One region of the Micromonospora sp. NPDC050276 genome, then DNA from elsewhere that is predicted to be linked to it. Evidence: riboswitches for the same ligand, from Rfam matches in the RefSeq annotation. Region 1 holds a riboswitch; the other holds the start of a gene.

Region 1 (8,879 bases):
AAGTAGACGTACGCGAACGCGCCGTAGAAGAACAACCCCTCGATGCAGGCGGCGAAGCAGATCAGGTTGAGCAGGAACGTCCGCCGGTCCGCTCGGGAGCGCAACTCCCGCAGGTCATTGAGGGAGTCGATCCAGCGGAAGCAGAACTCGGCCTTACGACGGATCGACGGGATGTTCTCGATGGCCGCGAAGGCCTCGAAGCGCTCGGTCTCGTCGGGCACGTACGTGTCGAGCAGGTTGAGATAGAACTGGACGTGCACGGCCTCCTCGAACAGCTGCCGGGACAGGTAGAGGCGACCCTCGGGGCTGTTGACGTGCTGGTAGAGGTTGAGCACCAGGTTGTTGGCCACGATCGTGTCGCCGGTGGCGAAGAAGGCCACCAGGCGGCTGACCAGGTGCCGCTCGGCCGGCGACAGCTTGGCCAGGTCGGCCAGGTCGGCGTGCAGGTCGACCTCCTCAACCGTCCAGGTGTTGCGGATCGCGTCGCGGAACCGGTCGAAGAAGTGCGGGTAGCGCATCGGACGGAGGGTGAGGTCCATCCCGGGGTCGAGCAGCATGTGCGTGGTCCTCGTGTCGGTGGTGGCGGCTGCGGAAGCCGCGGTGGTGACGTCGGCGGGGGTCACTGGCAGGCCTCGCACGACTCGGGGTTCTCCAACGAGCAGGCCAGCGCCTCCGCGTCGACGGCGACGGGTGCGACAGCGCTGACAGTGGCCTGCTGGATCCGGGTGGCGGGGCGCGAGCGCAGGTAGTAGGTGGTTTTCAGGCCGGCCTTCCAGGCGTACAGGTACATCGAGGAGAGCTTGCCGATGGTGGGCGAGGCCAGGAACAGGTTCAGCGACTGGGACTGGTCGATGAACGGCGCGCGGGCGGCCGCCAGGTCGATCAGCGCCCGCTGGGGCAGCTCCCAGGCGGTGCGGAACAACTCGCGTACGCCGGCCGGCAACTCGGCGATGTCCTGCACCGACCCCTCGGCCCGCTTGATCGCCGACCGAATCCGGTCGGTCCACAGACCGCGGGCCTTCAACTCGCGTACCAGAGCGGTGTTGACCTGGAGGAACTCTCCCGACAGCGTCTCGCGCTTGAACAGGTTGGACACCTGCGGCTCGATGCACTCGTAGCACCCGGCGATCGAGGCGATGGTCGCCGTCGGCGCCACCGCCACCAGCAGTGAGTTGCGCAGCCCGTACGCCTCGACCCGCGTGCGCAGCGCGTCCCACCGCGCGGTCTGCGTACCCTGGACACCCCACAGGTCGGGCTGCAGCTGGCCCCGCGCGGCCCGGGTCTGCGGGTACGCCGGGTGCGCCCCGAAGTCGCGCGCCAGGTCGGCGGACGTCTCCAGCGCGGTCAGGTACAGCTCCTCGCTGATCCGGGTGGACAGCTCCCGGGCGGCCGGCGAGTCGAACGGCAGCCGCAGCGCGAAGAAGACGTCCTGCAGGCCCATCAGCCCGAGCCCGACCGGCCGCCAGCGAGGGTTGCTCGCCGCCGCCTGCGCGGTCGGGTAGTAGTTGATGTCGATGACCCGGTCGAGGAAGGTCACCGCCGTCCGGACGGTGGCACGCAGCCGCTCCCAGTCGATGTCGCCGTCGGTGAGGTGGGCGGCGAGGTTCACCGAACCGAGGTTGCACACCGCGGTCTCGGCGTCGCTGGACACCTCGACGATCTCGGTGCAGAGGTTGGAGAGGTGCACGACGTTGCCCGGCTCGGCGGTCTGGTTGCAGAGTCGGTTGGCGGCGTCCTTGAAGGTCATCCACCCGTTGCCGGTCTGGGCGAGGGTCCGCATCATCTTCCCGTACAGCTCCCGCGCCGGGACCTGCCGCACATAGCGGCCCTGCGCCTCGGCCTCCCGGTACGCGGCGTCGAACCGCTCCCCCCACAGGTCGGGCAGCTCGGGCACCTCGTGCGGGTCGAACAGCGACCACACCTCGTCGGCCTCGACCCGGCGCATGAACTCGTCCGGGATCCAGTTGGCCAGGTTGAGGTTGTGGGTGCGCCGGGCGTCCTCGCCGGTGTTGTCCCGCAGTTGCAGGAACTCCTCGATGTCCGGGTGCCACGGCTCCAGGTAGACGCAGGCCGCGCCCTTGCGCCGGCCGCCCTGGTTGACAGCGGCGACGCTCGCGTCCAGCGTGCGCAGCCACGGCACGATCCCGTTGGACTGCCCGTTGGTGCCCCGGATCAGCGCTCCCCGGGAGCGGACCCGGGAGTACGCGATGCCGATGCCACCGGCGAACTTGGACAGGTTGGCGACCTGGGCGTACCGCTGGTAGATCGAGTCCAACTCGTCGAGCGGGGAGTCGACCAGGTAGCAGGAGGACATCTGGGTGTGCCGGGTACCCGAGTTGAACAACGTCGGTGAGCTGGGCAGATAGGCGAGGCTGGACATCAGCCGGTAGAAGTCGACGGCCTCGTCCGGCGTACGGGACAGGCCGCAGGCCACCCGCAGCAGCCAGTACTGCGGGGTCTCCAGGACCAGCCGGCTGGTCGGGTGGCGCAGCAGGTACCTGTCGTACACCGTGCGCAGGCCGAAGTATTCGAACCTCCGGTCGCCGTCCGGCGCGATGGCGTCATCGAGCGTCGTGGCGTGTGCGGCGACGAACGCGGCGGTGTCGGCACCGATCAGGCCCTCGGCGTGACCGACCCGGATCGCCGCGCTGAACGAGGTGATGCCCTGCCGACGCACCTCCTTGTCGACGTAGCCGGCCAGCAGCCGCGCGGCGAGACGTGAGTACTGCGGCTCCTCACCGATCATCTCGGCCGCGGTCTGGATGGACAGCCGGTCCAGCTCGGCGGTCGTCGCGCCGTCGTACAGGCCGCTGATCGTGCGGGTGGCCACCCGCATCGGGTCGACATCGGTCAGGTCGTCGGCCCACCGCTCGACCGCCCGGACGATCTTGTTCACGTCCACGGGTTCGGTGCCGCCGTCGCGCTTGCGGACCTGCATCGGCGTCCGCCGCAGGGTCGCGTCGCCGCTGGTCGGGACTACCTCGGTGACTGTCACCACTCGCTCCTCGGAGTTCGAGACCTGGTGGCCCGGACGCGAGGAGACAGACACCGGCGGACGCCACGCCCGCGCGGCGTGGGTCAGGTGGCGTCAGCCGTCCCACGCGGCCTCGGACCGCCGCCCACCCGGGTACGGGTACGCGGCGCGCTGGCAGGTCTTCGGACTCGTGGGCACGACCGGGCTCGCCGGTCTCCTATTGGCCGTCGCTTCCCAGGCCGATTGGTGGCCCAGTGCTGATGACGGCGGTCGTTCCCACTCACCGCTGCGGGACAGTCCCGGATTTCCACCGGGTTCCCTCTTGCCTCGACCGCGCCGGATGAGCGGCCGAACCAGCTGCGTTCGACACCATATATAGGGACGCAGCCGTTGTCACACCCCACATGTCGGTCTCGGGCGTGTCGGCGGGTGGTTGGTGATCACGATCACCAGGGGGATCGAGGACGCTCGACCCGGCCGTCGCGAGACCACGGAGGCGGGACTCCCCGGCGGGCGTGGACAGTGGACAAAGATGTGACGTATCGAGGCCTTCAACGCCGCATGCAGGGTTCATAAGCCGTCGTCAATGCCCCTCCGACACTGGCCGAACATCCAATCTTCGGCGTGCCCATCCCCGCGCAACCGGCCCGCCAATTGCCACGACGACCGGCAGGGTGAATACCGGCGGCGGGCCAAACATCATATGTCTGCGGGTGCGTGGTGATCGACATCGTTGACGGGCCGAAGCAGCCCTCCGTATACTCCCAGTGATCATCTGATCTTTGGTCGAGTCGGGCGAGGAGCGCATGCCGCAGATCACTGCTGTCACCGTGCAGGACGTTCGCTTTCCCACCTCCCTGACCGCCGACGGCTCCGACGCCATGAACAAGGACGGCGACTACTCGGCGGCCTACGTCGTCCTGCACACCGACGGCGTCGACAGCGAGGGCGCCCCGCTCGCGGGCCACGGCCTGACCTTCACCATCGGTCGCGGCAATGACATCGTCGTGGCGGCGGCGGTCCACCAGGCACAGCGCCTCGTCGGGCTGGACGTGGCGACGATGGCGGCGGACATGGGCGCGCTCTACCGCCTGCTGACCTCCGACTCGCAGCTGCGGTGGCTCGGTCCGGAGAAGGGTGTCGTCCACCTGTCCCTCGCCGCCGTGTTGAACGCGTCGTGGGACCTGGTCGCGCGGGCCGCCGACAAGCCGCTGTGGCGGCTGCTCGTCGACATGTCCCCGGAGCAGCTTGTCGACATCGCGGACCTGCGCTACCTCTCCGACGCGCTGACCCGGGACGAGGCGCTGGCCATCCTGCGCGCCAAGGAGAGCACGAAGGCCGACCGGCTCGCCGAGCTCGACCGGACCGGCTACCCCGCCTACACCACCTCGGCGGGCTGGCTCGGCTACGGCGACGACAAGCTGCGCCGGCTGTGCCAGGAGGCGGTGGACTCCGGCTACGGCTACGTCAAGCTCAAGGTGGGCGCCAACCTCGACGACGACATCCGGCGGTGTGGGATCGCGCGGGAGATCCTCGGGCCGCACCGCAACCTGATGATCGACGCCAACCAGGTGTGGGACGTCGATCAGGCCATCGAGTGGGTCAAGGCCCTCGCCCAGTTCACCCCACTGTGGATCGAGGAGCCGACCAGCCCCGACGACATCCTGGGCCACGCGGCCGTCCGCCGTGCCGTCGCTCCCATCGGCGTCGCCACCGGCGAGCACTGCCACAACCGGGTGATGTTCAAGCAGCTGTTCCAGGCCGGGGCCATCGACTTCTGCCAGCTGGACACCGGCAGGTTGGCCAGCATCAACGAGATCGTCGCCGTGCTGCTCCTCGCCGCGAAGTTCGACATCCCGGTCTGCCCCCACGCCGGCGGCGTCGGGCTGTGCGAGATGGTCCAACACGTGTCGGTGCTCGACTACGTCTCGATCTCGGGCGATCTCACCGACCGGGTCACCGAGTTCGTCGACCACCTGCACGAGCACTTCACCGACCCGTGCGTCATCCGGGACACCGGCTCGGGCAGCGGCTACGTCCTGCCCAGCCAGCCCGGCTACTCCACCCGGATGCGCACCGAGTCGGTCGCGCGCTACCGGTTCCCCGACGGCCACTACTGGGCGACGGCAGACCCGACTACCGTGTCATCTCCGGAGCCGTACGTGATCGCGCGTGGGACGGCCACGCCCGCCGGCCGCTAGGGGAGTCATGTCTCGCACCGACGAAGTGGTCAACGGCATCAAGCGGATGATCCTCGAAGGGCGGTTCAAGCCCGGAGACCGACTGCCCATCGAGAAGGACCTCGCCGAGTCGCTCGGCGTCTCGCGGGGATCGCTGCGCGAGGGGATGTCGGCCCTGTCGATCCTCGGCATCGTCAACATCCGCCAGGGTGACGGCACCTACGTCACCAACCTCGACGCACCGCAACTGCTGGCCCCGATGGGTTTCGTGGTGGACTTCCAGGGCCAGGGCGACCCACGGCACATCCACACCGTCCGGCGGCTGCTGGAGTGCGAGGCGGCCCGGCTGGCGGCGACCAGGATCACCGACGAGGCCCTCGTCCAGGCGGGGGATCTGCTCGACGAGGCGGCCCGAATGGTTGGCCAGTCACCGCAGGACCACGAACGGATCCTCGAGATCGACATCGCCTTCCATCGCATCATCGCCGTACACGCCGGGAATCCGGTGCTCGTCGGCCTGATCGAGGCCTTCGCCGGGCGCACCGTCCGCGGGCGGCTCTGGCGCAGCCTGCACGAGGAGGGCGCGGACCGGCGTACCCACGACGAGCACGTGGCGATCCTGAAGGCTCTCCTGGCCCGTGACCCGGAGCGGGCCCGCACCCGGATGGCCAACCACCTGATCGGGGTCGAGGAGTCGTTGCAGGGCCTACCCGACGACGCTGACGCGCAGGGCTAGCCCGACGGCCCCGGGGCGCGCCGACCGATCGTGAGATCGCGCGCGCCCCGGTGCGCGGCCACCGTCACCGCTCGTCGCGCTCCAGGGCGGTGCTCCCGGTCATCGCCGCGACCAGGTCGTCGGTGGTGACCTCGTCCGCGCGAAGCCGGGCCGCCCGCCGACCGAGGCGTAGTACCTCGACGCGGTCGGCGATTTCGAGCACCTGCGGCATGTTGTGGCTCACCAGCACCACCGACATGCCCGCGTCGCGGGCGCGCCGGACGACGTCGAGCACCCGCCCGGTCTGGACCACGCCCAGCGCCGCGGTGGGCTCGTCAAGGATGACCACGTTGGTCGCCCAGATGATGGCGCGGGCCACCGCCACGCACTGCCGCTGCCCACCGGAGAGCATCGCGATCGGGGTGGTGACCCGGGGAATCCGTACGCCCAGCTCGTCGAGGGCGGCGGCGGCGCCCTGCCGCATGGCGCGCTTGTCGAGCAGCCCCAGCCGACCAAGCGGCCCGGAGCGCAGGATCTCCCGTCCGAGATACAGGTTGGCGGCCACGCTGAGGTCGTCGGCGACGGCGAGATCCTGGTAGACGGTCTCCACGCCCGCGCGTCGGGCGTCGACCGGGGTGGAGAACTGGACGGGACGACCACCCACCCGGATCTCCCCCTCGTCCGGCAGGTGCACGCCGGACAGCGTCTTGATCAGGGTGCTCTTTCCGGCGCCGTTGTCACCGATCAGCGCGACGACCTCGCCACGGTGCACCGTGAAGTCGGCACCACGCAGCGCCTCGACGTGCCCGAACCGCTTGACGATGCCCCGCGCTTCGAGGACCGGCGGCTCCTCGGCGGTCGTCTGCTGATCGCCGTCGGTGGTGGCCGTTGGGGTGGCGCCCATCACTGCACCGGCGGGTTGGCGCAGCTGGGTTCGAGCACCGCCTTGATCTCCGCGGAGTCGATGTTCTCCTTCGTGACGAACGTGACGCCGGTGTCCGCCGATGCCAGCGGCGCCTTGTCCCGGAGGTGCTTGACCATCTTGTCGACCCCGAAGTAGCCCATCTTGAACGGGTTCTGCACGACCAGGGCCGAGATCTGGCCGCTGCGGACCCCGGCGATCTCGTCCGGGGCCGCGTCCCAGCCGATGATGACCACCTTGCCGGACTTGCCCGCCGCCTGAATGGCCTGTGCGGCGCCGAGCACGCTCGGCTCGTTGGCCGCGAAGACACCGGCGAGGTTGGGGTTGGCGGTGAGGATGTTCTCGGTGACGCGTCGCGCCTCGTTGACGTCACTGCGACTCGGCTGCTGGCCGACCAGCTTCAGGTTGGGGTACTGCGTGAGACCGGCCTTGAAGCCCTCGACCCGCTCGGTGTTGGTCTGCGATCCGGGCTGGAACTCGACGAGCGCCACCTCGTGGTTGCCGGGGCCGAGTTCGGTGGCGAGCAGCTTCGCCGCCTCGGTGGCCGACGCACGGTTGTCGGTGGCGAAGAGGGGCACACTCGACGGCTGCGGGCTGGTGCCAGAGTCGATCATCGCGACCGGGATGTTGGCGCCGAGCGCCTGGTCGGTGGCCGGTGCCAGGGCGCTGGAGTCGGTCGCCGCGTAGACGATGCCGTCGACCTTCTTGGTGACGAAGTTCTGGATCAGGTTGACCTGGCCCTCGACATCGGTCTCGGTGGTCACCCCGTCCCATTGGACGGTGACGTTTCCGGCCCGCTGCGCGGCGCACTCCGCGCCCGCCTTGACGGTGTTCCAGTAGTCGGCCCCGACCGCCTTGGGTACGACGGCGAGCTTCAACGGACCGCTCGCGTCCTTGGTCGCGCCGTCGCCGCCGTCCCGGACCTCGACTCCGCCGCAGGCGCTGAGCAGCGCGGTCGCCGCGGCCGCGGCCAGGATCGCCTGTGCGCGCAGGAGTCGCCCTCGCGTCCGCCGGCTGGTGGTGGTGTGTGCCATGGTGTTGTCCTCCTCGTTCGGACTCTCGGAATGGCAGGTCAACCCCGTGATTCCAGCCGCCGGCGGCGGTACTGGTCGAAGTAGACGGCGGCCCAGATGATCACGCCGACGATCACCTGCTGGTAGTGGATGCTGATGTCGAGCAGGACGGCGCCGTTGCGTACCAGGGCGATGAGGAACGCGCCGATGATGGTTCCGACGATGCGGCCCTGCCCGCCGAAGAGGCTGGCTCCACCGATGACCGCGGCGGCGATGACGTCCAGCTCCAGCGAGATCCCGTAGTTCGGCTGGCCGGAGTTGACCCGGGAGGCGGCGATCATCCCGCCCAGCCCGACCAGCACGCCGGCCAGCACGTACACCCCGGTCAGGTGACGCCCCACCCGGATGCCGGAGCGGCGGGCCGCCTCCAGATTGGAGCCCATCGCGTAGGTGTACTGGCCGAATCGGGTCTGGGAGAGCAGGAAGGCGGCCCCGACGGCGACCAGGACGGTGATCACCACGGCGAACGGGATGCCGATGATCTCCCCGTTGCCGAGCAGTTGGAAGGATCGGGGCAGACCGTAGACGCCGACCGCTCCGGTGATGATGAAGACGAGTCCGCGGCCCACGGACATCGTGCCCAGCGTCGCGATGAACGGTGGAATCCGGGCCACGGTCACCAGCAGGCCGTTCAGCAGCCCGGCCAACGCGCCGACGCCGATCGCGACCACCGTCGCCGCCCAGAGCGAGAAGCCGAGGTCACGCACGACCATCGCTCCGACGACGCCGGCGAGTGCGGCGACCGACCCCACCGACAGGTCGATGCCCTTCGTGATGATGACCACGGTCTGCGCCGTGGCGATGATGGCGATCACCGCGGTCTGCGCCCCGATGTTGAACAGGTTGTCCGCGGTCAGGAAGTACGGACTGGCGAAGGTCAACGCGATGAACAGCACGACGAGCGCGGTCGCGGCAGTCAGCTCGGAGACGGCATGGGAGATCCGTTCCCGGAACCAGTCACTGAGTTCGCCGCGTTGCGTGCCGGCGGTTGCCTCGACGGTACTCATCGTCGGAC
Region 2 (8,879 bases), on a different contig from region 1:
GCGAGGACCGCGCCGACCGCGTCGTCCTCGGCGACCTCGGACGCCGGATCCGCGGCCGCCGCCCGCAGCACGAGCCCGTCCCGCCGGCCCCGGGAACGGTGCAGGTTGCGGGTCTCGTTGGCGACGATCGCGAGCAGCCATGACCGGAAGGACGCGTCACCCCGGTAACGGGACAGCTTCCGGTACGCCTTCACGAACGCCTCCTGGATGACGTCCTCGGCGTCCGAGCCCGCGCCGAGCAGCACCGCCGTCCGGTACGCGGACGCGGTGTGCCGGGCGACCAGGAGGTTGTACGCCTCCAGGTCACCGGAGCGAGCGCGGGTGACGAGCGTCTCGTCGTCCAGGGGAGACCTCCGTCCGGATCACACTCATGACACCGCCCACCCGCCGCGGGTTCCACCCGGCGCGGGTCAGCTTGCTCCCATCCGGCGTGCAGCGTATTGCCAGGAATCGGTGCTGCACTGGAGGGCGTCGAGGAGAGGAGCGGGGCATGAGCTGGTTCAATCGTCGGTCACGGGGTGCCGAGGCGACCCCGACGAAGCTGGACCGGGAGGCGACCCGCGACGACCTCGCGGCGCTGGAGGCGTTCGTGGCCACTCGGCGGGGGGTGGAGTTCTACCTGGAGCCGGAGACGACCGCGACGGACACCACCGTGGTGGCGATCGCCCACGACGGCGAGTGGATCCGTCGCCGTACCGGAACGCCTCGCGCGGCGGGGGCCATCGCCCGCAAGCACGCCGTGCCGCTGTACGAGGCGGCGCGCACCGGCTACCCGGAGCGGATGCGGGCGTGGAACCGGTCCCACCCGGAGCGCCACGCCCGCTGAGGCTCGTCTGCTCAGGCGGCGGCGACGGCTGAGCGGGCCTGCTCGAGCGTCATCGGCTCGGCGTGGCTGGAGACGTACCAGTCGTAGGCGTCGTCGAGCAGTCGCCGGACCAGGTCGAGGTCGAGGCCGTCCTCGGGTCGCCGCAGGTGTGCCGGCGGCGGGTAGAAGCAGTCGCCCAGCAGCATGACGGTCGGGCGGCCTCGGCGCGCAGCAGCGACACGGCCGTCTCGTGCCCGACGATCTCCACCCCGGGCCAGGCGCAGGCGCCCCACACGTGGTCCCAGTGATGGTGGGTGTAGACCAGCCAGCGCGGCTCCGGTAGCCCGGCGGCGGCCAGCGCGGCCTGGATGTCACCGGCGTGCGCGGGGCTCTGCCCGGCGTCGATGATCACACTGCCGCGTTCGTCGGCGACGACTGCGACGCCGGCCTGGACCGCCTCCGGGTCCGGATCGCCCGGACAGAGCCAGACCCGGCCGGCCAGGTGGTGGAACTGCGGGGCGACCAAGGTGATCGACCTCCGAGATTGATCACGGACACTGGTGTGGCGATCGCTGATCCTATGTGAGGGTGTCGACCGGCATCGCGCTGCCGGATGATCGGCGCAGGTCAGAGTTCGTTCGGCCGTCCTTTGCTCTGCTTACCTGTGTGCACCAGGCACGGAGCGTCACTGGCGCCTACAGGTAAGCAGAGCAAAGGAGGGCTCGCATTGATTCGGGGCATTGCGACGTGCCGGTCGGAGGTCGCAACGATCGGCAAAACTCGATGAACGGCACCCGCCCGGCGGGGTTGGGCCTGCGTTGACCGGCGGCGCGGCGGTGTGGCAGCATTCGCGGCCTGACGGCAGTGAAGGAAGTCGGTGCGAATCCGACGCGGTCCCGCCACTGTCACCGGGGAGCGATCCCCCCTCGTGAGTCACGGCCGTGTGTCTGCGGTTGGAAGGCCGGGGGAGAGCGTCGATCCGGAAGCCAGGATACTTCGGCCGTCGGGACGTACCCCAGGGCGTGGACACCCGAGGAGGACCCGATGACGCACGGCGTCTCATTAATCGACGATCATCGTCGTATTGCGCTCCAGGCAGTGCGCTCCAAGGACACCGGCCACCGGCACCGCTGAGCTGACCGCCCGGCGCTGACCGGCCCCGACGCGTGCGTCGGTGTGCCGTCCACCCGGGCCGTCGTACCGGCTGAGGCCGTACCCACCCGCATCGTCCCGGTCGCCTCCATTGGGGCCTAGGGCGTCACTTTCCGGAGCCTGCCGTGCGCATCCTGCTGCTGTCCACCGCCGACACCGACCTGCTGGCCGCCCGCGCCAGCGGCGCCGACTACCGGTTGGCCAACCCCGCACGAGTCACCGCCGACGAGGTGCCTGCCCTCCTCGACGGGGTCGCCCTCGTCGTCGTACGCCTGCTCGGCGGTCGGCAGGCGTGGCCCGACGGCCTCGCCGCGGTGCTCGCCACCGGTGTGCCGACAGTCGTGCTCGGCGGCGAGGCGCTCCCCGACGCGGAGCTGATGGCCATCTCCACCGTGCCGTCCGGGGTCGTCACCCAGGCACTGGCGTATCTGGTCGAGGGCGGCCCGGACAACCTGGAGCAGCTGGCCCGGTTTCTTTCCGACACGGTGCTGCTCACCGGCGAGGGGTTCGCCCCGCCCGCGCCCACCCCGGCATACGGCGTGCACCGCGAGTACCCCACCAATCCGGAGCAGCCCACCGTGGGGATCGTCTTCTACCGGGCGCACGCCCTCGCTGGCAACACCGGGTTCGTCGACGTGTTGGCCGAGGCGGTGCGGACGGCCGGCGGCAACCCGCTGCCGATCTTCTGCGGCTCGCTGCGCGGGCTCGCCGCGGGCGCCGGTCCGTTCGAACTCTTCGCCCGCTGCGACGCGTTGCTGGTCACGGTGCTCGCGGCCGGCGGTGCGGTCGCCGCGGACGCCTCCGGTGGCGGCGACGAGGACGCCTGGGACGTCGGCGCCCTGGCCGCCCTGGAGGTGCCGATCATCCAGGCGCTCTGCCTCACCAGCACCCGAGCGCAGTGGGCCGGCAGCGACGCCGGGCTGTCCCCGTTGGACGCCGCCATGCAGGTGGCCATCCCCGAGTTCGACGGCCGGATCATCACCGTGCCGTTCTCGTTCAAGCAGATCGACTCCGACGGCCTCTCGGTCTACGCCGCCGACCCCGAGCGGGCCGCCCGGGTCGCCGGTATCGCGGTAGGCCACGCCCGGCTGCGGTACCTGCCCAACCCCGACAAGCGGATCGCCGTGGTCCTCAGCTCGTACCCCACCAAGCACTCCCGCGTCGGCAACGCCGTCGGGTTGGACACCCCGGTGTCGGCGGTCCGGTTGTTCGCCGCGCTGGCCGAGGACGGCTACGACCTGGGCGACGCGCCGCCGCCCACCGACGGGGACGCGTTGATCCACGCGCTGATCGCCGCCGGTGGTCACGACGTGGAGTGGCTCACCCCGGAGCAGTTGGCCGCCGCCGAGGCCCGGATACCGGGGCAGACCTACCGGCGCTGGTTCGACCAGGTCCCGACCGAACTGCGCCAGCGGATGCGGGAGCACTGGGGTGAGCCGCCCGGCGAGCTGTACACCGAGGGCGGCGACATCGTGCTCGCCGGGCTGCGCTTCGGCAACGTGGTGCTGCTGATCCAGCCGCCGCGCGGCTTCGGCGAGAACCCGATCGCCATCTACCACGACCCGGACCTGCCACCCAGCCACCACTACCTGGCCGCGTACCGCTGGTTGGCCGCGCCCGTCGCCGACGGCGGCTTCGGCGCGGACGCCGTGGTGCACCTGGGCAAGCACGGCACCCTGGAGTGGCTGCCCGGCAAGGGCCTCGGCCTGGCCGCCGACTGCGCGCCCGACGCGGTCCTCGGTGACCTGCCGCTGGTCTACCCGTTCATCGTCAACGACCCCGGCGAGGGCACCCAGGCCAAGCGGCGGGCGCACGCCGTGGTCATCGACCACCTCGTGCCGCCGATGGCCCGCGCCGAGACCTACGGCGACCTGGCCAAACTGGAGCAACTGCTGGACGAGTACGCCACCGTGCAGGCCCTCGACCCGGCCAAGGTGCCGACCGTACGGGCCCAGATCTGGGACCTGGTACGCGCCGCCGAACTGCACCACGACCTGCACGCCGAGGCGATGCCCGACGCGGACGACTTCGACGACTTCGTGCTGCACCTCGACGGGTACCTCTGCGAGGTCAAGGACGTACAGATCCGCGACGGGCTGCACATCCTCGCCGACGCGCCCACCGGCGAGCCACGGGTCAACCTGGTCCTCGCGGTGCTGCGCGCCCCGCAGATCTGGGGTGGCGCCCGTGCCCTGCCCGGCCTGCGGCAGGCCCTCGCCGTCGCGTACTCCCTCGACGAGCAGGAGCTGCTCGCGGCACCGGGACAACGACTGGCGCTGCCCCCAGCGCTCACCGACGTGGTGGACGGGCCGGCCGGCACCGCCGCCGACGCGATCGACCTCATCGAGGCCCTCGCCCGGCGGCTGGTCGTCGGCATGGAGACCCTGGACTGGGCTGTGGACACGGTCGACGACGTGGTCGCCGAGGTGACCGGTCAGCCGCTCCCGGACGTCGCGGCGGTCCTGCGCTTCGCCGCCACCGAGCTGGTGCCCCGACTGGACCGGACCACCGACGAGCTGACCCACACCCTCCGGGCGCTCGACGGGAGGTTCGTGCCGCCCGGCCCCTCCGGGTCACCCACCCGGGGCCTGGTCAACGTGCTGCCCACCGGCCGCAACTTCTACTCCGTCGACCCGAAGGCCATCCCCAGCCGCAACGCCTGGGACGTCGGGGTGGCCCTCGCCGACTCGCTGCTGGCCCGGCACCTCGCCGACACCGGCGCGTACCCCCGCTCGGTGGGGTTGACCGTGTGGGGCACCAGCGCCATGCGCACCCAGGGCGACGACATCGCCGAGGTGCTCGCGCTGCTGGGCTGCCGGCCGGTCTGGGACGACCGCTCCCGGCGCGTCACCGGCATCGAGGTGGTGCCGACCGCCGAGCTGGGCCGCCCCCGCGTCGACGTCACCGTGCGCATCTCCGGCTTCTTCCGCGACGCGTTCCCGCACGTCGTGGCCCTGCTCGACGACGCCGTCCGGCAGGTCGCCGCCCTGGACGAGCCGGCCGAGGAGAACTACCTGCGGGCGCACGTCGCCGCCGACCTCGCCGAGCACGGTGACGAGCGGCGGGCCACCGCCCGGATCTTCGGCTCCAAGCCCGGGGCGTACGGCGCGGGACTGCTGCCCCTGATCGACGCCCGGACCTGGCGCAGCGACGCCGACCTGGCCGAGGTGTACGCGGTGTGGGGCGGCTACGCGTACGGCCGAGGGCTGGACGGGCGGGAGGCACGCGCCGACATGGAACGCTCGTTCGCCCGGATCGCGGTGGCGGTGAAGAACCAGGACACCCGCGAACACGACATCGTCGACTCCGACGACTACTTCCAGTATCACGGCGGGATGGTGGCGATGGTCCGCCACCTCACCGGCACGTCACCGCAGGCGTACGTGGGTGACTCGGCGATGCCGCACGACGTGCGGACCCGCACGCTGGGCGAGGAGACCCGGCGGGTGTTCCGGGCCCGGGTGGTCAACCCGAAGTGGATCGCCGCGATGCGTCGGCACGGCTACAAGGGCGCGTTCGAGTTGGCCGCCACCGTGGACTACCTGTTCGGTTACGACGCCACCGCCGGCGTGGTCGACGACTGGATGTACGAGCACCTGGCCGCCGCGTACCTCTTCGACGAGACCACCCGGGAGTTCCTGGAGCGGTCCAACCCGTGGGCGTTGCGCGGCATCACCGAGCGGCTGCTGGAGGCCGCCGACCGAGGGCTGTGGGCCAAACCCGAGCCGGCCACCCTGGACCGGCTGCGCGACACGTACCTGGCCAGCGAGGGTGACCTGGAGGACCGGGCATGACCGAGACCGTCGCCACGTATCCGTTCAGTGCCGTGCTCGGCATGGCCGACATGCGGTTGGCGCTGCTGCTCAACGCGGTCTCCCCGGCGATCGGCGGGGTGCTGGTCCGGGGCGAGAAGGGCACCGCCAAGTCCACCGCCGTCCGGGCCCTCGCCGCGCTGCTGCCCCCGGTGCGCCGGGTGGCCGGCTGCCGCTTCGGCTGTGACCCGGCCGAGCCCGACCCGGCCTGCCCGGACGGCCCGCACCCGGCCGACGTCGCCGCCGAGACCCGCCCGGCCCGCCTCGTCGAGCTGCCAGTCGGCGCCGCCGAGGACCGGGTGGTCGGCGCACTGGACCTGGAGAAGGCGATCGGCGAGGGGGTCCGCGCCTTCGAGCCGGGCCTGCTCGCCGCCGCGCACCGGGGGGTGCTCTACGTCGACGAGGTCAACCTGCTGCACGACCACCTCGTCGACCTGCTGCTGGACGCGGCGGCGATGGGCCGCAGCCACGTCGAGCGGGAGGGTGTCTCGGTCAGCCACGCGGCCCGGTTCCTGCTGGTCGGCACGATGAACCCGGAGGAGGGTGAGCTGCGCCCGCAGCTACTCGACCGGTTCGGGCTCACCGTGGAGGTGGGCGCCAGCCGGGACCCGGAGGTCCGGGTCGAGGTGGTCCGCCGCCGGCTCGCCGCCGACGCCGACCCGATCGGCTTCGCCGCCCGCTGGGCCGACGCCGACGCGCAGATCGCCGCGCAGGTGGCCGCCGCCCGCCGCCGGCTTCCCGGAGTACGACTACCGGACGCCGCGTTGCGGCAGATCGCCGAGGTGTGTGCGGCGTTCGACGTGGACGGGATGCGCGCCGACATCGTGACCGCCCGTACCGCCCTCGCCCACGCCGCCTGGCACGGCCGGGACCGGGTCACCATCGACGACGTCCGGGTGGCCGCCCGGCTGGCCCTGCCGCACCGCCGCCGGCGCGACCCGTTCGACACCCCGGGGTTGGACGAGAAGCACCTCGACGAGGCGTTGCAACGCGCCCAGGACGCCCACCCCGACGACCCGGACGACGACGGTCCACCCGACGGTGGTCCCGGCGGGCCAGGCCCCGACGGCGGCGGCCCGAGCGGTGGCTCCGGTGGGCACGGCCTCGACGGGGACGGGCCGGACGCGCGGGACCTCGACGACAGCGACGGCGGCGGCCCGGGCGACGGGGACGGTCGTGGTCGTGGCCGGGACCGGCGCGGCTCCGACGGCGCTCGGGACGCGCGTGCCACCGCTGCCGCGGACGGGGGCTCCGGCGGGGAGCCAACCGCCAACGCCGGCGCGGACGAGCCCGGCGGCTGGCCGGAGGACGACAGCCGGGGCGGGCGCCGCCAGCGGGCCGAGGGTGGCGGACCGAACGGCAGAGCTGCCGGCGATGCCCAGGGCCGGGCCGGCGATCAGCCGGTGGCCGTACCCCGGGGTGGGTTGACGGCACGGATGCTCACCGCGCCCGGCGTGGGTGACGGGGTGCCGGGCCGACGGTCGCGGGCCCGCACCGGGCGGGGCCGCACCACCGGCGCCCGGATGCCGGCGGGCCGGGTCGGCGCGCTGCACCTGCCGGCCACCATCCGTGCCGCCGCGCCACACCAGGCGGCCCGGGGGCGGCTCACCGGCCCGCTCCGGCTGCGCCGCGACGACGTCCGCGAGGCGGTTCGCGAGGGGCGCGAGGGCAACCTGGTGCTGTTCGTGGTGGACGCCAGCGGCTCGATGGGCGCCCGGCAGCGGATGGCCACCGTGAAGGACGCGGTGCTCGCCCTGCTCACCGACGCGTACCAGCGGCGCGACAAGGTCGCGGTGATCGCGTTCCGGGGTGCCGGCGCCCGGACCCTGCTGCCGGCGACCTCGTCGGTGCTGGCCGCCTCGACCCGGCTGGCCGAGCTGCCGACCGGTGGGCGTACGCCGCTGGCCGAGGGGCTGCTCGCGGCCGCCGACCTGCTGCGGGTGGAGCGCCTGCGTGACCCGAAGCGCCGCCCGCTGGTCCTCATCGTGACCGACGGCCGCGCCACCGCCGGCACCCGCCCGCTGGACCGGGCCGCGGCAGCGGCAGCCGTCCTGGCGGCCACCGGCGCCCCCTGCGTCGTCGTCGACTGCGAGACCGGCCCCGTCCGCCTCCACCTAGCCACCCGCCTGGCAACCCAACTAGGTGCCCCAAGAACCCCCCTAGAGTCCCTAACCCACCCCCACCCCCACCGCCGCGATCTTGCACTTCCTGTCGCGGCATAACGGGGCGAAGTGCGTATATGACCAGCAGAAACTGCAAGATCGCGGGACACACGGACGCGGGATGGGGGATGGGCTGATGCCGCAGGGACAACCGAGCATGGTGCCTGCCGACGGGTTGACGACCCGGCAGCGGCGGCACCGGCCACTGCTGATGGTCCACACCGGACAGATGAAGGGGAAGTCGACGGCGGCCTTCGGGTTGGCGTTGCGGGCCTGGACGGCCGGTCTACCGGTCGGGGTGTTCCAGTTCGTCAAGAGCGCCAAGTGGCGGGTGGGGGAGGAGACCGCCTTCCGGGCGCTCGGCGACGTGCACGAGCGCACCGGTCAGGGCGCGCCGGTGGCCTGGCACAAGATGGGCGAGGGCTGGTCGTGGATCCAGCGCGGCGGGGAGGCCGACCACGCCGCCGACGCCCTGGAGGGCTGGCGGCAGATCCAGCGGGACCTGGCCGCCGAGCGCTACGGGCTGTACGTGCTGGACGAGTTCACCTACCCGATGAAGTGGGGCTGGGTGGACGTCGACGAGGTGGTCGCCACACTGGCCGACCGGCCCGGCTTCCAACACGTCGTGATCACCGGTCGGGACGCCGACCCGCGTCTGGTCGCCGCCGCCGACCTGGTGGCCGAGCTGACCAAGGTCAAGCACCCGATGGACGCCGGCCAGAAGGGCCAGAAGGGCATCGAGTGGTGAGCACGCCCTGGCCGCTGCCCCGGGTGGTGGTCGCCGCGCCGGCCAGCGGGCACGGCAAGACGACGGTGGCCACCGGGCTGCTCGCCGCGCTGCGCCGACGTGGCCTGACGGTCAGCCCGCACAAGGTCGGCCCGGACTACATCGACCCCGGCTACCACGCCCTCGCCGCCGGGCGGGCCGGGCGCAACCTCGACCCGTTC

What was found. Region 1 has a riboswitch for cobalamin ahead of ACIBF8_RS27385 (ribonucleoside-diphosphate reductase subunit alpha). Riboswitches for the same ligand answer to the same signal wherever they lie in the genome.
Region 2: linked by a shared signal. The riboswitch ahead of cobN (cobaltochelatase subunit CobN) and the one ahead of ACIBF8_RS27385 (ribonucleoside-diphosphate reductase subunit alpha) in region 1 are both predicted to bind cobalamin.

The regions. Positions count from the first base shown of each region.
Region 1 is NZ_JBITJA010000016.1:50,431-59,309, forward strand. Features, by position in the region: gene ACIBF8_RS27380 (ribonucleotide-diphosphate reductase subunit beta) at 1-557, opposite strand, end outside; gene ACIBF8_RS27385 (ribonucleoside-diphosphate reductase subunit alpha) at 620-2,938, opposite strand; cobalamin riboswitch at 3,130-3,347, opposite strand; gene ACIBF8_RS27390 (enolase C-terminal domain-like protein) at 3,781-5,175, shown strand; gene ACIBF8_RS27395 (FadR/GntR family transcriptional regulator) at 5,183-5,890, shown strand; gene ACIBF8_RS27400 (ATP-binding cassette domain-containing protein) at 5,955-6,773, opposite strand; gene ACIBF8_RS27405 (ABC transporter substrate-binding protein) at 6,773-7,825, opposite strand; gene ACIBF8_RS27410 (ABC transporter permease) at 7,864-8,871, opposite strand.
Region 2 is NZ_JBITJA010000004.1:151,159-160,037, reverse strand. Features, by position in the region: gene ACIBF8_RS09640 (RNA polymerase sigma factor) at 1-245, opposite strand, end outside; gene ACIBF8_RS09635 (hypothetical protein) at 491-826, shown strand; gene ACIBF8_RS09630 (MBL fold metallo-hydrolase) at 876-1,331, opposite strand; cobalamin riboswitch at 1,673-1,802, shown strand; gene cobN (cobaltochelatase subunit CobN) at 2,083-5,751, shown strand; partial or broken gene ACIBF8_RS09620 (VWA domain-containing protein) at 5,763-7,991, shown strand; gene cobO (cob(I)yrinic acid a,c-diamide adenosyltransferase) at 8,068-8,679, shown strand; gene ACIBF8_RS09610 (cobyrinate a,c-diamide synthase) at 8,673-8,879, shown strand, end outside.